Regions from separate parts of the Paenibacillus sp. CF095 genome, predicted to be linked through region 2. Evidence: riboswitches for the same ligand, from Rfam matches in the RefSeq annotation. Region 2 holds a riboswitch; the other holds the start of a gene.

Region 1 (8,168 bases), on a different contig from region 2:
TAATACTGATGCTCATCCATCGGCAGATCAACAGTAGATAAGACCAGATCATATTGATCTGTAGGTATCCGGGCAGCCTCGTACCAGGACACGCTATCCATGATCCGAATCTCGGGAATCTCCTTGGATAATCTGCTGGAAAGCATGCGTGATGATCCAATTCCGCTTGTACACACGATGATCGCCCTGATCTCCCGTTTCAATGCACGTAACCTCTCGATGGAAGCTCCAAAGTGCATAACCAGGAAACCAATCTCCTCATCCGGAACTTCTGTACCTGGCCAAGCTTGCCCCACAGATTTTTTGACCTCTTCAAAGAGGGAATCATAATCCTTGCGAATCTGCTGCAAAAGCGGATTACGAATCATCTGTTGTCCTTCAATTCGCTCCATGACAGGTTGCATATGACCAAGCAGACCTTCACGAAGCAAACGATCCTCATGAAAGGCGTAATGCGTCCTCGCCTGCATCTGATCAATCAGTGAATGTACCCTGTCCAGTAAAATCAAGTCGTCTATTGGCAACAGCCGCGAAGAGTGAATCCGCTGCTCTGTCTCAACTAATAGTCTGTGAAAATAAGCTTGCTCATCTTGGGAGAATGTCAGCCCCAGCTGGGTCGATAACACACCACACAAGCGGGAAGCCATATAAGGTGGAACCTTCATCTCATCCTGCTCTGCAACTGCATCTCCCGTGTTCTCTCGTGGAGACATACGGCCAATGCCAATGCCTTTACGAATACGTACAACCGCTACGGATAATTGAATCAGCAGCTTCATGTATTGGCGTTCCGGGATGTTCTCCAGCCATTCGATGTCTGGTTGCCATAACGCATTTTCGATCGTAAGCACATCACCGTGTCCAATCATATCCAGCAGTTTTTGGTTTACGATGGAGCCCCCTTGTTCAGGTTGTCTTCCGAACAGGTCGGACTCATCCAGAAATTCCAGTGCAAGTGCAGCTATGGCTGTGCGATGAATCGTCTCACTTCCATTAATCTTGACGCCATATCCACGTCTGCGAACCAGCTTCAGTCCCGCCTGACGAATCCGTGACTCCAGATCGTCCAGATCAGTGGTTACGGTGGATACGGTCACTTTCAGATCCGAGGCCAGGGCGAGCAACTTTACAGGCTCCGGTTCATCAAGCAGGATGCAAAGCATGAAGAGCTTACGCTCTTCCGGCGTAAACTCTACATATTCTTTACCCTCTAGTTGCTGGCGCAATATAGCCAGATCATCGGAACCAGCATCAATTCGGATACCGGTTCCTGATTTTTTTTCCAGCCTCATGCCCAAAGGTTCAAGCCATTGTTCAATCATTTGCAGCTCCCGGTGAACTGTTCGGGTACTGACCTTAACTTCAACGGCGATTTCGCCGGCAGTGACTTCATGTGGATGCTCCAGCAGAAACTCCACGATTTCACGTTGTCTTTTGGTAATACTCATATCTCAGCCTCCGGCTCAGGGAAAACAAATGCGTACAATTACTTTAGACGTTCAACGAGCGCATCGTATTCCGGGCTTTTTAGGAAGTTGTCGATGGATATATGTTCTGCGTTCGGCGCAACGGAGCGGGCACGATCGGTTAATATTTGTTGTGTGATTACCACATCTGCATCCGGCGGGATATCACTGATAGCCGTATTGGTCACCGTAACGTCAATCCCCTCTGCCTTCATCTTCTTGCGTAGAATGGAAGCACCCATGGCACTCGACCCCATCCCTGCATCACAGGAGAAGACAATTTTCTTCACGTCTGTTTTGACTGTAGAAGAAGCCATATCTGCGGCTCTGTCTGCTTCACGATGATTAGCCGTAATGCCAGCGTTTGGCACGGTTCCTTGACTCTTCATGTCTTTCATCCGACTGGATGCGGACTCCAGATCTTCGTCCTTTTGTTTACCCGTTTTCAGCAACACTGCTGCTACCAGGAAGGAAACGACGGCTGCTACAAGCACCCCTGCAAGCATTGGCAGGTATCCACCTTTCGGTGTTAAGAGGAAATACGCGATAATACTACCCGGTGATGGTGCTGAAACAAGTCCTGCTCCGGTGAGCATAAATGTTAATGTACCTGCGACGCCACCCGCAATTGCGGCAAGAATCAGAATCGGTCTCATCAAAATGTAAGGGAAGTAGATCTCATGAATTCCCCCGAAGAAATGAATGATAACGGCACCCGGTGCAGAAGATTTGGCCATTCCGCGTCCGAAGAAACAGTAAGCAAGCAAGATACCAAGTCCCGGACCCGGGTTCGATTCAAGCATGTATAACACGGATTGCCCTAATTCTCTTGCTTGATCTGTTGCAATTGGTGTTAGAATCCCGTGGTTGATTGCATTGTTCAGGAACAATACTTTACCTGGTTCAATGATTAGGTTGACCAGCGGCAGCAAACCAAGATTCATTAAGCCTTGTACCCCGGCAGATAATACTTTGCTAATTGCTTCTACAGCAGGCCCGATGCCCAGTAGCGCAAAAATCCCCAAGATCCCGCCAATAATACCGGCTGAGAAGTTGTTAACCAGCATTTCAAATCCGGCTCTAACTTTACCTTCAATCGATTTATCAAACTTTTTGATGATCCATGCTGCCAGTGGTCCGGCAATCATGGCACCTAGGAACATCGGGATATCACTACCCACGATGACCCCAATGGTCATAATGGCACCCACGACACCACCACGCTGACCATGCACCATCGTACCCCCGGTGTAACCGATTAACAGTGGCAGCAAATATTTGATCATCGGATCGACTAGCTGTGCCAGTGTCTCGTTAGGGAACCAGCCTGTTGGAATGAACATGGCCGTAATTAATCCCCAGGCGATGAACGCTCCCATATTCGGCATGACCATACCACTCAGGAAACGGCCAAAACGCTGCACACCTACCCGTAGCCCACCTTTGGAATTGGACGATTGGTCCAAATTACTCATTGTATTATCCTCCTTGGATCAAGTGATTATGATTTATGAAAGGGGTATCATTTCTCCCCTGCTGTAATCCTAAGCGAGAATGCTCTCCTGTTCAATGAAATGAAAGCGTACTTTCGTCATGAACAATGATGACAACATTAGGTTATGTAATCGTTTTAATCGATGCATAATGGCTGAACCCATTGGTACACAAGGTTTTTCTTGCCTATGACTTTTATCATTTCCAGAGTCATTTTCTAACCTATAGCTTGGTCCAATCAGATGATTTACATCCACAATCTGCTCAAATCTACATTCAAAACCATTCTTGGAAAGCACAAAAAACCTGTGCAAGCATCCGGCTCACACAGGTCGAAACAATATGAAACTCATTTCATTTGCTTATAAAATATATGTTAATAAGTACAAGTTCGTTGATACTATTCTTCCGTATGTTTACGATACGCGTCTGCATTCATCAATGTAGACAATGCTGCTGTCAGATCTCCCTCAACACGAATCTCAATCATCCAACCTTCCTCGTAAGGAGAGCTGTTCACAAGTTCAGGGGAGTCCTGCAACGAATCATTGACTGCAATAATTGAACCTGTGACGGGAGAGAACAAGTCGGAAACCGTTTTGACCGATTCAATCGTTCCAATGCTGTCCTCTGCTTTTACATTGGTTTCAAGGTCAGGCAATTCCACAAACACAATGTCACCCAGCTGATGCTGCGCGAACTCGGTAATGCCAATACGTACAGTATCCTCCCCTACGGTTTGCACCCATTCGTGCTCTTCACTGTACAGGAAATCACTTTTCAATTCGCTCATCAATATCCGCCTCGCTTTTCATTAAATGAGTGCATGCGTTCTTTGACCTTAACCTTTTTCCCAGAACATAGCGTATGATATTTTTGATTAAAATGTCAAGATACCTCACAATTTATTTATTGATCACCTCTAAATCCTGTAACCCGATTACACTCTTTCTTCATATACTGGTGAATATTAGAATAGTAAGCGCAGTCTTTTTAAATACACGAACAATAAAATTGAAACCAAATTAAATATTCGGTTTTTAATTATAATCTATGACATCGTTCTTGACATCGGTAGTGGATTCACGTTTTAATGAGAGGAGTAAATGTGTTTATTGGACTATGTTATACCCGCGGATGAATGTAAAGGGAGAGATTACCCGTGACACCCGATTCGGGATGTACATGAGGTAACGCCGAAGGAGTAAACCACCGATAAGCGGGGGTGAATCTCTCAGGCAAAAGGACTTTTACGGGACGCAACTCTGGAGAGCATCTATTCGCCCTGTGCGGGCGTTATGATCACCCAAGGGGAAACCTGCTGCACAACGCAGCGGGGTAACTCTCAGGTACAAGGGACAGAGCCTTAGAATACAGCGTGCTACTTGGCATGCCGATTCTTTGGCCTGTCCTTTTCCTTTTTCCCAAAAAACGAAAAACAGGATGTAGAACGGCGCTGTCATAGCTGCCTTACCATACTTATCTACGAAAAATCTCTGCTGAAAAATGTAAAAATACCCTGGTTCATTGATCCACGATTGTATATCCGGCCGGTTGACGGCCCATGACGAGGTGATTTGATGTCCGATTTGCTTAGAACACCACTCTTCCCACTGTATCAGCAATACGAAGGCGTACGGTGCATTGATTTTGGAGGCTGGGAGCTTCCAGTGCAATTTAGCGGAATCCAGAAAGAACATGAAGCGGTGCGTGAGCGTGCTGGACTATTTGATGTATCCCATATGGGTGAATTCACCGTACAGGGTGAGCAGGCTGAAGTTTTTTTGCAACAAATGACGACCAATGATGTGACCACGCTCGTTCCGGGTCAAGCCCAGTACACCCTGATGTGTTATCCAGATGGCGGTGTGGTAGATGATCTGCTCGTGTATAAGCTGGAAGATCAGCATTACATGCTCGTTGTTAATGCCTCCAACATCGACAAGGATTGGGCGTGGCTGCAAGAGCACTTGATCCCTGGCGTAAGCATGACTAACGATTCTGAGCAGACGGCGCTGCTCGCCTTGCAAGGTCCACTGGCTGTAGATATTATCGGGAAAGTTACAGATACGGATGTATCCTCGATTGAGCCTTTCCGTTTTGTACAGCAGGCAGAGGTATGCGGCGTTAAATTACTGTTGTCCCGTACAGGTTATACCGGTGAGGACGGCTTTGAACTATATGTACCTGCGGACCATGCTGCTGCGGTGTGGAATGGATTAATGCAAGCCGGAGAAGGTCACGGACTCGTACCAACCGGACTTGGTGCCCGGGATACACTGCGCTTTGAAGCAAGGCTCCCCCTGTATGGACAGGAATTGTCGGCAACCATCTCTCCGCTCGAAGCTGGCGTTGGCATGTTTGTGAAGCTGAATGCCGGACCTTTTATCGGATACGAAGCCTTGTTACAGCAAAAAACTGACGGGCCTGCCCGCAAACTGGTCGGCATCGAAGTGCTGGAGCGTGGTATTCCCCGCCCCCACTATCCGATTTACGCCGAAGGCGTACAGATTGGTGAAGTAACAACAGGCACGCAATCACCTACATTGAAGCGTAATCTGGGGCTTGCTCTCATCGACAGTAAATACGCTGCGCTGGGAACCCCGCTTGAGATTGAGATCCGCGGCAAGAAACTAAAAGCCGAGGTCGTGAAGACCCCTTTTCATAAACGGACACGTACGTCGAAGACACCTACTCAAGGAGCTGATCAAGCATGAGCAAGCACCGTTACATTCCCATGACTGAGCAAGATCAGAGCGCCATGCTCGCAACCATCGGTGTGGATACGCTGGAGGAACTGTTTCAGGACATTCCGCAGGAGATTCGTTATCAGGGCGAGCTGCCCGTATCCTCCAAACTTGATGAATATGCGCTGACACGTCATATGTCCAAACAAGCCGGCGCTAACGCCAATTTCGAAACACACGCCAGCTTCCTCGGCGCTGGCATATATGATCATCATGTTCCTTCCGTCATCAATCATGTCATTTCCCGTTCCGAGTTTTACACTGCCTACACACCTTATCAGCCTGAGATCAGCCAAGGTGAACTACAGGCCATTTTCGAATTTCAATCCTACATCTGTGAATTAACCGGTATGGCTGTAGCCAATGCCAGTATGTATGACGGCGCAACTGCCTTTGCAGAAGCAGGTAATCTGGCCGCAGCGGCAACTCGTCGCAAACAGCTCATCGTATCCCGTACCGTTCATCCGGAAGCCCGTCAGGTATTGCAGGCATATGCGCACGGATTAAGTCTGGAGATTGTCGAGATTGGTTATAAGGATGGCGTCACTGATTGGGATGCCCTGCAAGCCGCCATATCGGACGATACCGCTGCTGTCATGATCCAGAGTCCGAACTTCTTTGGTGCTGTAGAAAATGTAAAACAGGCTGCCGACCTCGTGCATGCGCACAAGGGCCTGCTCGTTGTAAGTGCTAACCCGCTATCGCTGGGTCTGCTGGAAGCCCCAGGCAAGCTGGGTGCCGACATCGTTGTAGGTGATGCGCAGCCCCTCGGCATCGCCGCTTCACTCGGCGGCCCGACATGCGGATATTTCGCCGTATCCCAGCCTCATATGCGCCGAATTCCTGGCCGAATTGTAGGCCAGACCACCGATCGCAACGGCAAGCGTGGTTTTGTACTCACACTGCAAGCACGTGAACAGCACATCCGCCGCGAAAAGGCGACATCCAACATCTGTTCCAACCAGGCTTTGCTTGCACTCAGCGCATCTGTGTACATGTCCATCATGGGTAAACAGGGCATGATCGATGTCGCGGATCTGAATTTGCAAAAGAGTCATTACACCCTGAATACATTAACTGCGATTCCTGGAGTTAGCCTTACTTTTAATGCACCAACATTTAATGAATTCGTGATTAAACTTCCTGAAGGAACAGACGTGGATGCTCTTCAGTTGAAACTGCTGGATGCAGGCTTTATTGGTGGCTACGAACTCGGACGTGATTATCCGGAGCTTACCGGACATATGCTGATTGCTGTTACCGAACGGCGCACTAAGGAAGAGATTGACGAATTCGCACGAGCATTGGAGGGATCGCTGTGACTCAGGAAACGACGACAACAACGACAACATCGGTACAAGGAAAATCGGAAACAGGTACCTCTGTCTCCACTTCGGTTCAACCTGAGACGGATACAACATTTAGTGCACAGACCTTATCTCCTGCTTCGGAACAATCATTGATTTTTGAACTCAGCAGCCCTGGACGTGTCGCTTATTCCTTGCCAGAATGTGACGTTCCTCGTCAGGCTGCCGATACGTTGATTCCCCGGGAAATGCTCCGTTCGGAAGCAGCAGCACTGCCGGAAGTGTTTGAGGTAGATGTTATTCGACACTATACCGCTCTGTCCCGCCGCAACTTCGGGGTAGATAACGGATTTTATCCACTGGGCTCTTGTACAATGAAATACAATCCGAAGATCAATGAGGACGTGGCCCGTTACAATGGATTCGCCAAAATCCATCCGTACCAGCACGAATCCAGCATTCAAGGTGCTCTTGAACTGTTATATACATTGCAAAACGACCTTGCAGGTCTGACAGGTATGGACGCTGTGACTCTGCAACCAGCCGCGGGTGCCCATGGAGAATGGACTGGTCTTATGATGATTCGTGCCTACCACGAAGGTCGTGGCGAACAACGTACCAAAGTCATCGTGCCCGATTCTTCGCATGGTACCAACCCGGCAAGTGCAACCGTTGCAGGATTTGAAACTGTGACGATTCCATCCCGAGCAGACGGACTGGTCGATCTGGATGCACTCCGTGCAGCAGTCGGTTCGGATACGGCAGCATTGATGCTGACAAACCCAAATACACTTGGTTTGTTCGAGAAAGACATTCAGGAGATTGCATCCATCGTACATCAGGCTGGTGGCTTGCTGTACTACGATGGGGCGAACTCGAATGCCATTATGGGCATTACCCGTCCGGGTGATATGGGCTTTGACGTGGTGCATCTGAACTTGCACAAAACGATGAGCACACCTCATGGCGGTGGTGGACCAGGCGCCGGACCAGTCGGCGTGAAGAGTCGTTTAGTTCCGTTCCTGCCTAAGCCAATGGTGATCAAAAATGATGACGGTAAGTATGCATTCGATCGTGAAGGCGATCAATCCATTGGCCGGGTAAAAGCCTACTACGGTAACTTCGGTATATTGGTACGTGCCTATGCCTACATT
Region 2 (8,168 bases):
TGTGTGCAGCACTCTTCATGACAGAGATTGTACCGGGTAAAGGGAAAAAAATCTTGCAGCCTGCGATTGAGCTCTTGTCCGGAATTCCATCCGTTGTGTACGGATTTATCGGTCTGAGTGTCATCGTACCTTTGTTGCGCAGTATCTTCGGTGGAACAGGCGTCGGGATTGCAGCCGGATGTCTTGTTCTCGCGGTAATGATACTTCCTACGGTGACAAGTATTATGGCAGATGCCTTGTCCGCGTTGCCAAAAGGATTGCGAGAATCCTCCTACGCACTGGGTGCCACTCGCTGGCAAACCATCTACCGTGTCATTATTCCAACGACTTTGCCAGCTTTGTTGACAGGTGTCGTATTGGGGATGGCCCGTGCTTTTGGTGAGGCTCTTGCTGTGCAGATGGTTATCGGTAATGCACCGCATGTTCCAACATCCTTGCTCGAATCCGCTTCAACATTAACAAGTGTAATTACACTCAGCATGGGTAACACCACGATGGGTTCTGTTCATAACAATGCACTGTGGAGTATGGCGCTTGTCCTGTTGGTGATGACATTTGTCTTCGTCATTCTGGTTCGCCTGCTTGAAAGGAGAAACCGGGTATGAAAATGAAGGCAAAGACGGTAGATAAAATTGCAACATCCGTTATCGTTGTACTGGCCCTGTTCATTGTTATTCTATTGCTCGGTCTGCTTGGCTTCATCATGTATAGAGGTATTGGGCATATTAGCTGGAACTTCCTGACAAGCGCACCACAGTTGCTTAAGGGTGGCGGCGGGATTGGTCCACAGCTCTTCAACTCCATATTCTTGCTTGTCTTGACCTTGATTGTTACCATTCCACTCGGATGGGGCGGAGGGATTTACATGGCGGAGTACGCCAAACCAGGCAAGATTACCAGCTTCATTCGTCTGGTCGTTGAAGTATTGTCATCATTCCCATCCATCGTTATCGGTTTGTTTGGTCTCTTATTGCTTGTAAATACATTTGGTCTTGGTTTCTCCCTGATCTCAGGTGCCTTGGCTCTGGCGATCTTTAACTTGCCACTGATGGTACGGACAACGGAACAGGCCTTCCGGGCCGTTCCGAAGGAACAGAAGGAAGCAGGTCTGGCGCTTGGACTGTCCAAGTGGAAGATTATTACTTCGATTCTGCTACCTGTGGCATTGCCGAGTTTGATTACGGGTACGATCCTGGCTTCCGGCCGGATCTTCGGTGAAGCAGCAGCGCTGATGTTCACCGCAGGTATGAGTAGTCCACCATTGGACTTTACAGATTGGAATCCAACGAGTCCAAGATCACCGCTTAATCCTTTCCGTCCGGCAGAGACACTTGCTGTCCATATCTGGAAAGTGAATAGTGAAGGTATTGGGCCAGATTCCAAAGAAGTGGCAGCAGGGGCGTCCGCCGTGCTTGTCATTCTCGTGCTGGCGTTCAATCTAAGTGCACGCTGGATCGGTCGGGTTGTATTCCGCCGCATGACAGCTTCGAAATAAGGAGGAACCAACATGGCCATACCTTTTGGTACGGAACAGTTAAGCATATATTATGGACATTTCCAGGCAGTCAAGCAGATTAGCCTGACGTTTCCTGAAGCAAGCGTAACGGCTCTTATTGGGCCGTCTGGTTGCGGTAAATCCACGTTCCTCCGGTCGTTGAACCGGATGAACGACGAGATTGCCGGTTCCCGTACAGAGGGACATATCTGGATGGACGGTAACGACCTGAATGAGCCTGGAACCGATGTAATCAAGCTTCGTCAGAAGATTGGCATGGTGTGGCAGAAGCCGAATCCTTTTCATAAGTCCATCTACAACAATATCGCGTTTGGCCCCCGCTACCGCGGTACGAAGAGTAAGAAGGCACTGGATGAAATTGTGGAAAAAAGCTTGCGTCGTGCTGCGCTCTGGGACGAAGTGAAAGACAGGCTGAACGAGTCAGCTCTGTCTCTCTCGGGTGGACAACAGCAGCGTCTGTGTATCGCCCGCGCCCTGTCTGTTGATCCGCAGATTCTGCTGCTCGACGAGCCTGCATCTGCACTTGACCCGGTATCTACGGGTAAAGTTGAAGAGTTGATTACCGAGCTCAAGAAGGAGCTGCGGATCGTTATTGTTACCCATAACATGCAGCAGGCGGCGCGCATCTCGGATTATACAGCTTATTTCTATCTGGGAAGTATGGTTGAGCACGGGGATACAGAGCATATTTTCACGAACCCGGACAATCGTCTGACGCAAGAATACATTATGGGTCGTTTCGGTTAATTGGATCATGGAGTGTAACATAGAGCAATAGACAGAGAGATTAAGAAATAATAGAGACAAAAGAAAGCACAATGCCTGGACGGTTGTTCGGGGGTTGTGCTTTTTTAATTTATAATTTTAGTGGGATTTTCTGTATGCGGGATAAACATTATGCTACGATATTTAGTGTGAAGAGAACGTTTACATGACTTCGAAGGAGATGTTGATAATCACTACGAATCAGATGTCTTACGACCATATGGCAGCTCAGATTATACAGAACTACACTATTGAGAAACCTGTCGTTTCATATATTCGCCACAATGAGAATCTGACATATCATGTCGTCGATGAAGCAAGCGGGAAGAAGTATCTGTTACGTATCCATCAAGCCGCATATACAAGTATGACAGGCATTCAGCATACGCTTCCTGTTCTGAAGGCAGAGATGAACCTGCTTCATGAGTTAAATGCAACGACGGAATTGCGCGTGCAGCATCCGGTACGGAATGTATCGGGAGACTGGGTCACGGTATGGAAAAGTGAAGCGGGTAAAGAAATCTGCTGTACAGTACTGGAGTGGATTGAGGGAAGGGACATCCAGCAGGGAGAACGCCTGACAACAGAGCAGATCTATGATCTTGGGGCACAACTGCAGATGCTTCATCAATATGGGCGTGAGCAGAATCAGACAGATCGAACAAAGGTGCGGCCGGCATATGGCAACATCCATGAGAACTTGGTCATGCTAGGGCAGCTAGAGGAAGGCGTCCGACTGGGGATTTTTACAACGGAAGACTTCGACCTGCTTCGTGAGACGTTTGAGAACATTAATGAACAGTTAGAAACATACCCGCAGCACGCAGGAACATGGGGGATCATTCATGGGGATATTACTCGCAACAATCTGCTGATAACGGATCAGGGCATATCTATGATTGATTTTTGTCTATACGGGTATGGGTACTATCTTTTTGATGCTGGAGGAGCAGCACTTATATTCAACCGGGAGGAACGAGATATATTCTTATCCGGTTATACCAAACAGATCGCACCACTGACGGATCGTGATATCCGATTAATGGAAGGATTCATGTTGATTTTTACACTGGGTTATTATGCCTTTCAGATGGCGAATGAGTCGAGGCACGAATGGATGAAAGATCGCATGCCGAAGCTATGCAGCAAGTATTGCAGACCTTATGTACAGAACGAGAGCATATTTTATGAACTGTGATTTATAATCCAGATGTGCAGACTCGGATGGGTTAGTGAGCAGTGTGGATCAAAGATTATGGTTGCCTGAATACCCGAACGGTTTCATGGACAATATCATAAATAATAGTAAGCACATCATTGATTGAAGTAGAACGAAATGAGCTGTTTAAAAGATCTTTTTAACGTATTAATGTAATGAAAGCTGACAAAATATTCTGGTTATCATCGCTTCAATAGGAAATGAAGGAAATACACCCAAAGAAATCGTTAAGTTTGTTGACACTGATCTTCCGGTCGATTAATCTTAATGAAGAAGAAATTAATGACTTCCATGACTGTTCTGACATAAGCTCAGAATGGTTCCATATAGCGGATGATAACGAGCGGGAGAGACCTGGGTTAGCCGAGCACAATGGCTAGTATTCAGGCACCGAAGGAGCAAGCTGCTGCGCACCCGGCGCAGTGGTTAATCTCTCAGGTAAATGTACCATCGTTGGACGCAACTCTGGAGAGTGCGCGAACTGCGCCACCCAAGGGGTATATGATCAGTGGGACCGGTGAACTTGTCTGTAATCGCAGGCAATGCACCTTGTCGTGAGACACTGCTGATCGTGAAACTCTCAGGTATCGAGGACAGAGAGAGGGCCTGAGGCCTTCTTCTGTCCTTTTTTGATGTCATCATTCAGTAAATAAGGAACAATATGGATTAGATTCTGGATGGAAATGACGAATACAATTGGAGGGTTATAAAGTGCGATTTAAAGATGTTTTCTCAATTATTGGTCCGTCCATGACAGGGCCTTCAAGTTCACATACAGCTGGAGCGGCAAGGTTAGGGAGAATTGCTCGTCAGTGGCTTGGATGTACGCCAGAACGTGCCCGGCTGACGTTATATGGTTCATTCGCTGACACGTATCAGGGGCACGGAACAGATCTGGCACTGATCGGCGGTCTTTTGGACTATGTCACAGACGATCCACGTATCCCGGATGCAGAGCAATACGCAGAGGAAGCAGGCATGGAGGTTGAGTTTTATACAAGTGGCCTGCCTGCTCCTCATCCAAATACGGTCAAAATTGAGTTATGGCATGGAGAACGTGCCTGCTCCTTAATCGGTGCATCCATTGGTGGTGGCAGTGTATCGGTGCATGCGATGAATGATTTTCGTGTTCAGATTAGTGGTGAGTTTCCAACACTTGTTCTGCGACATGCGGACAAAGCAGGGGTGCTTGCATCTGTAACGTCCACGATCAGTTCATCCGGGGTTAACATCGGGTATATGCAGGTGGACCGGAAAGCCCGTGATGGCGAAGCGCTTACCGCGATGGAAATGGATGGTGTGCCTAATCCCGATATGCTCAGGCGTCTAAGGGAGCTGGACCATGTGCTGGACATTCGTGTTATCGATTTGAAGAGAGGAGTTGATTCGGATGCGGTTTAAACATTTGCACGAACTGAATACGATCTGTACAGCAGAATCCAAAACCATTGCTCAGCTGATGATCGAGGAGCAGGTTCAGGAGACCAATACACCGGAAGCGGATGTTGTGAAACAGATGTCTGAATATTATCAGGTGATGAAGGAAGCGGTACGCAAAGGGTTAACGGAAGATACGACATCACGCAGTGGGTTAACGGGTGGAGACGGTAAAAAAATGGCCGAGTACATTCGCAAGGGTGAGACTTGCTCAGGAGATGCTTCCGCACTTGCCATGGCGTATGCCCTGTGTGTATCTGAAGTGAATGCCTCCATGGGTCGGATCGTGGCAACACCAACAGCCGGTTCCTGCGGCATCATCCCCGGTGTTTTTATTAGCTCACAGGAGCGTTTTGGCTGGACGGACGAACATTTGGTGAACGGGTTGTTCTGTGCGGGAGCGATTGGTTATGTTATTGCCAACAATTCATTTATCTCCGGGGCCGAGGGTGGCTGTCAGGCGGAAGTGGGTTCCGCGATCGGCATGGCTGCGGGTGCCATGGTTGAACTGCGTGGAGGTACACCGGAACAGGTCGTTCATGCCGTTGGTTTGGCGTTAAAAAATACACTGGGCCTTATCTGCGATCCGGTCGCAGGCCTTGTTGAAATCCCGTGCATCGTCCGTAATGGACTGGGTGCGGTTACGGCGCTGGCTGCGGCTGACATGGCCTTGGCCGGAGTGCGTAGTGCCATTCCGTCAGACGAAGTCATCGACGTCATGCTGGAAGTAGGAAGTGCGATGCCGAGCCGCCATCGGGAGACAGCCCAGGGCGGACTGGCCCAGACGCCAACCGGCCGCAAAATGATGCAAAAGCTGGCTAAACCAAAGGCAAAGCGTGCCGAGCCTGAGCAGGAGTCGAAGCCAGCGGATTCTGACACAACTACAAGTGGGGCGGAAAATGCTCAAGTGGACAAGGATACTCAGGTTTAAGCTGAACCGGGACCACCGATATATAAATCAGTGACATTATTATGTATAACGGCGAATACAAAAATACAAAAACAAGCGTCCGCGAACCCGAATCCGGGTTATGCAGGACGCTTGTTTTATGCTGCCAGATGAAGCGAAGATAGGATACTTATATCAGATGAATGTGTATTATGACTCTAGTTCTGGCTCACAGCCGTACTCAGTACGGCATATCCATACGCAGGCAGTTCAATGGCGAGTACGCCATCTTCCTTGGCGGTACGATGGTTTCCGCCGAATAACTCGGTCCATTCTTCGTCATCAGCCTCCAGCTCGACAATAGCCGTCTCTTCTGACCGATTGAACAGAACCAGAATGCGTTCCTCCTCACTTTGCCGCTCAAATACCAGTTGGCTGCCATCGGGCCGAGCCTGCAGGAAACGAACGGTGCCTTCTGCACGCAGGGCAGGATGAGCATGACGCAGGGAGATTAGTTTCTGATAAAAGACGAGCAGCTCCCGGTCCTGCTTCGCTTCGTCCCATTCCATGCATTTACGGCAGCCCGGATCATGTTCGCCGTCCATGCCAATCTCGTCTCCGTAATAGATGCAAGGAGCACCCATGTAACTGAACTGGAATAACGCAGCCAGCTTCATCTTGCGTTGGTCGCCTTCACACAGCGTGAGCAGCCGTGGGGTATCGTGGCTGTCCAGCAAGTTGAACGCCACTTCGCTGGCCTGAAGCGGATAACGGGATAACTGTCGTCCGATGGAGTTCGCGAACTGTTCTGCGTGCATTGTATTTTTCACAAAGAAAGCATTTACGGCATCGGTAAACGGATAGTTCATGGACGCATCGAACTGGTCGCCTTGCAGCCAGGCAGAGGACTCATTCCATACTTCGCCCAGAATATAGGCATCCGGATTGGCGGCTTTGACTACACGGCGGAAATCACGCCAGAATGCATCGTCCACTTCGTCTGCGACATCCAGCCGCCATCCGTCCGCACCCACTTCCTTGATCCAATACTCGGCAACCTCCAGCAGATAGGCCTTAACCTCGGCATTCTCCGTATTCAGCTTTGGCATATGCGCTTCGAATCCGAAGGTCTCATACGTAGGAATGCCGTCCTTCACGTCCAGCGGGTATTCATGTACATGGAACCAGTCCTTATATTTGGATTGTTCTCCGTTCTTCTGCACATCCACAAACGGCGCAAATGTCTTCCCGGAATGGTTAAACACAGCATCCAGAAGTACACGAATTCCACGTGCATGGCATAGCTCGACCAGTCGTTTCACGGTATCTGCGTCACCAAAGTGCCGGTCTACCCGCAGGTAGTCCTCAGTATCGTATTTGTGATTGGTGGTGGCTTCGAAGATGGGTGTGAAGTAGATCGCATTAATGCCAAGATCGCTGATGTAATCCAGATGGTCGATCACGCCCTGAAGGTCACCGCCGAAGAAATTGAAAGGTGTTGGCTCGCCGCCCCACGGCTCTACCTTTTCCGGACTAATATCCGGGTTGCCGTTAGCGAATCGTTCAGGGAAAATCTGATAGAACACGGCATCCTTAACCCATGCAGGGGGTATGAATACAGCTCCGGCATGAATATAAGGGAACTGGAACATACGACCCGGATCGTCCGGCTCTTCTTCCTGGAAGTCCGTCTCGGTCATCCAGATCTGATCTTCGCCGCTTTTGAGCAGAAAAGAGTATTTGAGTCGGTGGTAGGGAGGTTTCACTTCACCCTCGTAGTAATCGAACATGGAGTCAGAGGTGAACTTGGTTAGGGGAACCAGCGCTTTGGTTGCATCCCACGCATATTTATCCCCGGTCAGGGCATGTACCTCGGTCAGATCATTCTTTTTGGCACGCAAACGCAGATGGATTGTATCTTGGTCATAGGCATAGGCCCAGTTTCGTTTCGGTTGATGATAGATGGCTTCCAGCAGCATAATGAATTTCCTCCCGTCAGGTGTGGATATAGTATGTACTTGGTAGACTTGATTAATATGACATTCCCCACGTTAATGAATACGCTATAATTAGAATGTGTGGTAACGTAAAGGACTTTAACATTGTTTCAACAAGACATGAATCCATATGTTATAGACAGCTTTTACCATGATGATGCTCAGATATATCATTAACCCAATGGGGGCAGAAAGGAAACGAATATTCGGATGAAAACCAAACTGTTATATATTGAAGATGATACGGAAATTGCGACTTGGGTCAGAGCCGATCTGGAGGAGCGCGGTTATGAGGTGGTATGGCTCGGCAGTGGTGAAGGTGCAGCGGAGGCTGCTGTCGGTTGC

What was found. Region 2 has a riboswitch for glycine ahead of sdaAB (L-serine ammonia-lyase, iron-sulfur-dependent subunit beta). Riboswitches for the same ligand answer to the same signal wherever they lie in the genome.
Region 1: another riboswitch for glycine. It lies ahead of gcvT (glycine cleavage system aminomethyltransferase GcvT); the one in region 2 lies ahead of sdaAB (L-serine ammonia-lyase, iron-sulfur-dependent subunit beta).

The regions. Positions count from the first base shown of each region.
Region 1 is NZ_FMZN01000001.1:90,719-98,886, reverse strand. It holds gene BLS69_RS00470 (BglG family transcription antiterminator) at 1-1,448, opposite strand, end outside; gene BLS69_RS00465 (PTS mannitol transporter subunit IIBC) at 1,487-2,941, opposite strand; gene gcvH (glycine cleavage system protein GcvH) at 3,361-3,753, opposite strand; glycine riboswitch at 4,098-4,220, shown strand; gene gcvT (glycine cleavage system aminomethyltransferase GcvT) at 4,541-5,677, shown strand; gene gcvPA (aminomethyl-transferring glycine dehydrogenase subunit GcvPA) at 5,674-7,029, shown strand; gene gcvPB (aminomethyl-transferring glycine dehydrogenase subunit GcvPB) at 7,167-8,168, shown strand, end outside.
Region 2 is NZ_FMZN01000005.1:167,980-176,147, forward strand. It holds gene pstC (phosphate ABC transporter permease subunit PstC) at 1-605, shown strand, start outside; gene pstA (phosphate ABC transporter permease PstA) at 608-1,495, shown strand; gene pstB (phosphate ABC transporter ATP-binding protein PstB) at 1,508-2,263, shown strand; gene BLS69_RS26965 (phosphotransferase enzyme family protein) at 2,448-3,479, shown strand; glycine riboswitch at 3,835-3,959, shown strand; gene sdaAB (L-serine ammonia-lyase, iron-sulfur-dependent subunit beta) at 4,212-4,901, shown strand; gene sdaAA (L-serine ammonia-lyase, iron-sulfur-dependent, subunit alpha) at 4,891-5,868, shown strand; gene BLS69_RS26980 (alpha-glycosidase) at 6,045-7,805, opposite strand; gene BLS69_RS26985 (response regulator transcription factor) at 8,034-8,168, shown strand, end outside.